Kitasatospora sp. NBC_00315: one gene and its partner. The protein of the gene in region 1 interacts with the protein of each later gene in a pairwise test. Links are inferred from orthologs where the notes say so. Each region holds a gene or a part of one and is shown in the gene's direction. Other genes may lie near its edges.

Region 1 (3,211 bases):
GCCCCCCGTGGCGCCGCTGGTGCAGCCCCACCCCGTGCCGTCCTACCCAGGGCAGGAGACACCAGTGGCCCAGCCCGACCCGCAGCCTCGCAAGCAGCGCGGCGGCCGCAATCTCCAGGCCGCGATAGGCGTGGGCGTCGGCCTCGGTGCGGTGATCATCGCCTCGCTGTTCTTCGTCAAGGCCCTGTTCCTGGTCGTGGTGATGGCCGCCGTCGTGGTCGGCGTCTGGGAGCTCTCCAGCCGACTCACGGAGCGCAAGGAGATCAGGTCGCCGCTGGTCCCGGTGGCGGCCGGCAGCGTGGCGATGCTCTCCACCGGCTACTGGGCCGGTGTGCAGTGGGCCGCCGCCTCGCTCGCCCTGACCGGCCTGGCGGTGATGGTGTGGCGGATGGCCGCGCCGCCGGAGAACTACCTCCGGGACGTGACGGCGGGCATCTTCACCGCCTTCTACGTGCCGTTCCTGGCCACCTTCGTCGCGATGATGCTGGCCGCGGACGACGGACCGCAGCGGATCGTGCTCTTCCTGATCGTCACGGTCTGCAGTGACACCGGGGCCTACGCGGTGGGCTACAAGTTCGGGAAGACCAAGCTGGCACCCACCATCAGCCCGGGCAAGACCCGCGAGGGCCTGGCGGGCGGCATCGCGCTGTCGATGCTGGCCGGGGCGTTGCTGATGCAGTTGATCATCGACGACGGCATCTGGTGGCAGGGCCTGATCCTGGGGGGCTGTGCGGCCGTCACCGCGACCCTCGGCGACCTCGGCGAGTCCATGATCAAGCGCGATCTGGGGATCAAGGACATGGGCACGCTCCTCCCGGGCCACGGCGGCATCATGGACCGGCTGGACTCGCTGCTGCCGACCGCGCCCGTGGTCTGGCTGCTGCTCGCGGCCTTCGTCGGCAGCTGACCGGTAGGCAGTCGGCCGGTCACGTGCCCACCCGGTCACGTGCCCACCCGGTCACGAGCCCACCCGGTCACGAGCCCACCCGGTCACGAGCCCACCACCGCGTGCACCACCTCCGCAGGCCCCGGCGACCTCGCCGGGGCCTGCGGCCCGCCCGAGGCCCGTCCGGGGGCCGTGCGAGGCGCCCGGGGTCGGGGGACGGCCGCCGGCGGGCGTCAACCGGGGCACTTGCCGTCATCTGCGACACTTGAACAACCATGCCTGTACCCGGAGAACTGACCTTTGTCGCGCCGCGTGGCGCCAAGCCCCCGCGACACCTTGCCGACCTCAGCCCCGCCGAGCGCAAGGAGGCCGTCGCCGAGCTGGGCGAGCAGCCGTTCCGCGCCAAGCAGCTGTCCAACCACTACTTCGGCCGGATGTCGAACGACCCGGCCGAGTGGACGGACATCCCCTCGGCCAGCCGCGAGAAGCTGACCGAGGCGCTGCTGCCGGAGCTGATGTCGGTCGTGCGCCACGTCTCGTGCGACGAGGACACCACGCGCAAGACGCTGTGGAAGCTCTTCGACGGCACGCTCGTCGAGTCGGTGCTGATGCGCTACCCGGACCGGGTCACCATGTGCATCAGTTCACAGGCCGGCTGCGGCATGAACTGCCCGTTCTGCGCGACCGGTCAGGCCGGCCTGACGCGCAACCTGTCCACCGCCGAGATCGTCGAGCAGATCGCGGCCGGCATGCGCGCGCTGAGGGCCGGGGAGATCCCCGGCGGCGAGGCCCGCCTGTCGAACGTGGTCTTCATGGGCATGGGCGAGCCGCTGGCCAACTTCAACCGGGTGCTGAAGTCGATCCGCCGCCTCACCGACCCCGCGCCGGATGGCTTCGGCATGTCGCAGCGCGGCATCACGGTCTCCACCGTCGGTCTCGTTCCCGCCATGAACCGCCTGGCGGACGAGGAGCTCAGCGTGCGCCTCGCCCTCTCGCTGCACGCGCCGGACGACGAGCTGCGAAACGAGCTCGTGCCGGTCAACACCCGCTGGAACGTCGCGGAGGTCCTCGACGCGGCCTGGAACTACGCGGAGAAGTCCGGCCGGCGGATCTCCATCGAGTACGCGTTGATCAAGGACATCAACGACCAGGCCTGGCGCGCCGACCTGCTGGGCCGCTTGATCAAGAAGCACCGGGTCCACGTCAACCTGATCCCGCTCAACCCCACGCCCGGCTCGAAGTGGACGGCGTCCCGCCCCGAGGACGAGCGCGAGTTCGTCCGGGTGCTGCAGTCGCACGGTGTGCCGACGACGGTCCGTGACACCCGCGGCCAGGAGATCGACGGCGCCTGCGGTCAGCTCGCCGCCGCCGGCTGACCTTCACAGGGACGCGCGCTCCGCGACGGCGCCGCCGCCGAGGCCCGGTCAGGCCAGGACGGCGGCGCCGAGCAGAGCGGTGAGCCCGCCGGTAACCAGCAGGACGGTGCCGGCGGTGAGCACCCGAAGGGCGACGGCGCCGTACAGCAGTCGGGGCGGGGCTCCGAGCCTGAGCAGGTCCTCGGTGACGTCCCGCCGCGTGCCGCGGATCTCGGCCAGCCTGGTGAGGACCGCGGCGACGGCGCACCCGACGACCAGCCCGGTCTCGACGACCGGTAGGACGTCGGCGGTGCCGGGGGCGGCCACCCAGTACCGGATCACCGTCAGGACCACCGCGAGGGTCAGTGCGAGGACGGCCAGCGGCGGGCCCAGCCGGCGGGCCTGCGCGGTCAGGCCCCGCCCGGCCAGCAGGCGCAGCGGGGTCGGCCGGGCGATCGCCAGCAGCCGTCCGGCCCAGGCCAGCAGCGGCCCGGTCAGCAGGGCCAGGCCCAGCGCGGTGACGGCCCAGCCGGCGAGCGTGGCGAGGTTGCTGCTGCCGAGCCCGGCGGGCAGCCGGACGGGTCGGGCGTTCTCCCCGGCGCCGGGCCGCAGGCCGTAGAGCTCCAGGGCGACGCCGGTGACGAGCAGGCCGACGGGCACCGCGACCCGCAGGACGTGGAAGCGGTGCGGTGCGGGGCGCGGTCCGCTGCCGGGCAGCGTGTCGCCGACCGGTACGGCGATCGCGGCGCCGGCTCCGGCGAGCAGGGGCAGCAGGGCCAGCAGGGTGACCGGGGCCGCGGCGGGCAGGGCCACACCCATGCCGAGCTCGGGGGCCAGCGTCGCACCCGCGATGTCGTTGCGAAGGACGAGGAAGACCACCAGCGTCAGGGCGCTGCCGAGGCCGGCGGCGAGGGCGCTCTCCCCGGCGATCAGGGCGCGGATCCGGCCGGGGCCGGCGCCCGCGCTGATC
Region 2 (3,257 bases), 3.3 Mb from region 1 along the record:
GAGGCCGAGGAGTACGCTCCCCGCCTGCGCCTCTCCCGGCGCGGTTTCACGGTGCTGGGCGTGCTGATCGCCGCTGTCCTGGGCGCGCTGTCCTGGCTGGTCTTCTTCTCCTCGGTGCTCGACGTGCGCAGCGTCTCGGTGCAGGGCGTGCGGGACGACCGGCTGACGGCCGACCAGGTCCGCCAGGTGCTGGGGAACCTGGGGGACGGGCCGCTCGCGCGGGTCGACCTCGCGGACGCCAGGCGCCGGGTGGAGTCGATCCCGCGGGTGGCCTCGGCCGAGGTCTGGCGCGGCTGGCCGCACACCCTCCAGGTCAAGGTGGTGCAGCGCAAGCCCGTCGCCGCCGTCAAGGGTGACGACGGGCAGTTCACCCAGATGGATGCGGGCGGGGTGAGTTTCGCCACCGAGGCGACCGCCCCCGCGGGTGTGCCGGTGGTCGAGCTGCAACTCAGTCAGCAGGCGAACGACGCGATCGGCGTGATCACCCGCCAACAGCTGGTCCAGGGGGCGGTGGCGGTGGCGGCGGGCCTGCCGCCGGCCGTCGCCGAGCGGGCCGGTGCGGTCACCGTGCACTCGTACGACGACATCCGGCTCCAGCTCGGCGGGGGCACGACGGTGCGCTGGGGGAGTCCGGAACGGACCGATCGGAAAGCCAAGGTGCTGACCGCGCTGCTGAATCGGAAGGCCACGAACTATGACGTGAGCGTGCCGGAGGCGCCGGCGGTGTCGGGATGATCCGGTAGGTTCTCTCTACGGCCGTTTGTCGGTCACCCCGGTTTCCCAGGCCGGTTGATGATCACATAGGCTCAAAAGAAAAAAGGGAAGCTCGGCGTGTTCGTTGAACACGGGCTCGCCGCGACCTAGTGTCCTGTGTCACCAGGCTGTGTCCTACGGTGATGTGACAGAGGCACAGCAGTAACCCTAAAGGTCAAGTTTAGGGTTCGGGTCGGCGGTCGGCATTTCGGACATTCAGTCAGGAACCAGGCTCCCCACCCATCGACATCCGTCGGAACGGCGCGCACCCGGGCGCCGGGCCGACCCGGAAATTCGAGGCGAGAGGCCTTCGACGTGGCAGCACCGCAGAACTACCTCGCAGTCATCAAGGTCGTCGGCATCGGCGGCGGTGGTGTCAACGCCATCAACCGGATGATCGAGGTCGGTCTCAAGGGCGTCGAGTTCATCGCGATCAACACCGATGCGCAGGCCCTCCTGATGAGCGACGCCGACGTCAAGCTCGATGTGGGCCGTGAACTCACCCGGGGCCTCGGCGCCGGCGCGAACCCCGAGGTCGGCCGCAAGGCCGCAGAGGACCACCGCGAGGAGATCGAGGAGGTCCTCAAGGGGGCCGACATGGTCTTCGTGACCGCCGGCGAGGGCGGCGGCACCGGCACCGGCGGCGCGCCCGTCGTGGCCAACATCGCCCGCTCGCTCGGCGCCCTGACCATCGGCGTCGTGACCCGCCCCTTCACCTTCGAGGGCCGCCGTCGCGCCAACCAGGCCGAGGACGGTATCGCCGGCCTGCGCGAAGAGGTCGACACCCTCATCGTCATCCCCAACGACCGGCTGCTGTCCATCTCGGACCGCCAGGTCAGCGTGCTGGACGCGTTCCGCTCCGCCGACCAGGTGCTGCTCTCCGGCGTCCAGGGCATCACGGACCTGATCACCACCCCCGGCCTGATCAACCTCGACTTCGCCGACGTCAAGTCGGTCATGTCCGAGGCGGGCTCGGCGCTCATGGGCATCGGCTCCGCCCGCGGGGAGGACCGCGCCAAGGCGGCCGCCATCATGGCGATCTCCTCGCCGCTGCTGGAGGCCTCCATCGACGGCGCGCGCGGCGTCCTGCTCTCCATCTCCGGCGGCTCGGACCTCGGACTGTTCGAGATCAACGAGTCGGCCCAGCTGGTCAGCGAGGCCGCCCACCCCGAGGCCAACATCATCTTCGGCGCGGTCATCGACGACGCGCTCGGCGACGAGGTCCGGGTCACCGTCATCGCGGCCGGGTTCGACGGCGGCCAGCCGCCGGCGATCGTCCGCGACCCGGTGGTCAAGTCGACCCCGGCCGCCTCGCCCGCCGCCCCCGAGCGCCCGGCCACCCGGCCCTCGTACGGGAGCATCGGCTCGGTGACCTCGCGCTCGGAGGGCGAGTCCGGATCCCGGCACTCCGACGGCCCGTCCACCACGACCGCCTCGCCGGTTCCCCCGCAGGTGCAGCCGGCCCGGCAGCCCTACGTGGAGAGTCCCGCCGAGGAACTCGACGTGCCCGACTTCTTGAAGTGAGGCAGCTCGACGCGCGAAACGGTGCTCACTTCGCCTTCACCGACCGGTGGGGCGGGGTGAGCATTTCGCCGTACGGGGAGCTGAACCTCGGCGGCGCGGTGGGCGACGACCCGCTCGCCGTCCGGGAGAACCGGCGGATCGCGGCCCGTTCGCTGGGCCTGGATCCGGCGGACGTGGTCTGGATGAACCAGGTGCACGGCGCGGACGTGGCGGTGGTGACCGAGCGGCAGCCGCAGGGCGGCGCCCCGACGGTGGACGCGATCGTCACCGACCGGCCGCTGGCGCTGGCGGTGCTGACCGCCGACTGCACGCCCGTACTGCTGGCGGACCCGGCGGCCGGTGTGGTCGGCGCGGCCCATGCCGGGCGGCCCGGGCTGGCGGCGGGTGTCGTCCCGGCGGTGGTGCGGGCGATGGTCGATCTCGGCGCCCGGCCGGAGCGGATCACCGCGGCCACCGGCCCGGCGGTCTGCGGCCGGTGCTACGAGGTTCCGGCCGCACTGCGCGCCGAGGTGGCCGCCCTGGTGCCCGCCGCCCACGGCGAGACCTCCTGGGGGACGCCGGCCCTGGACATCGCGGCCGGGGTCGAGGAGCAGTTGACCGGTGCGGGAGTCACCGAGTTGGTGCGATCATCTGTCTGCACCCTGGAATCCGCCGATCACTTCTCCTATCGCCGCGAGCAGCGCACCGGCCGGCTCGCGAGCTACGTCTGGTTGGGCTCTGAACTCTCATGACGAATGACATCTACGGTCCGTTCCCCGGCGGGCCCGCCTTCCTGGACGCCCTGACGGACGGTCAGCGGGCTCGCTCTGAGGAGCTCGGGGCCAACCTCGACGCGGTCGAGCGCCGGATCGCCGCGGCCTGCGACGCCGCCGGCCGGGCCCGGGGCGAGGTCCGGCTGATCGTCGTGACCAAGACCTACCCCGCCGAGGACAGCGCACTCCTGGCCGGACTCGGTGTCACGGACGTGGCGGAGAACCGCG

What was found.
Region 2: the proteins of rlmN (region 1) and ftsZ interact in binary tests that used the Escherichia coli proteins (3 or more experiments, as listed by UniProt). The link is inferred for Kitasatospora sp. NBC_00315 from one-to-one orthologs.

The regions. Positions count from the first base shown.
Region 1 is NZ_CP108025.1:2,857,502-2,860,712, reverse strand. Bases 312-3,211 are described here. They hold rlmN (23S rRNA (adenine(2503)-C(2))-methyltransferase RlmN), read left to right. Parts: upstream 312-1,161; coding sequence 1,162-2,262; downstream 2,263-3,211. Other genes in these bases: OG823_RS11345 (hypothetical protein), read right to left, coding at 2,311-3,211; OG823_RS11355 (phosphatidate cytidylyltransferase), read left to right, coding at 312-907. Also shown: more of OG823_RS11355, read left to right, coding at 1-311.
Region 2 is NZ_CP108025.1:6,145,441-6,148,697, forward strand. The notes cover bases 227-3,172. They hold ftsZ (cell division protein FtsZ), read left to right. Parts: upstream 227-1,068; coding sequence 1,069-2,277; downstream 2,278-3,172. Other genes in these bases: OG823_RS25615 (cell division protein FtsQ/DivIB), read left to right, coding at 227-735; pgeF (peptidoglycan editing factor PgeF), read left to right, coding at 2,274-3,008; OG823_RS25630 (YggS family pyridoxal phosphate-dependent enzyme), read left to right, coding at 3,005-3,172. In the rest of the region: more of OG823_RS25615, read left to right, coding at 1-226; more of OG823_RS25630, read left to right, coding at 3,173-3,257. UniProt on the Escherichia coli protein: Essential cell division protein that forms a contractile ring structure (Z ring) at the future cell division site. The regulation of the ring assembly controls the timing and the location of cell division.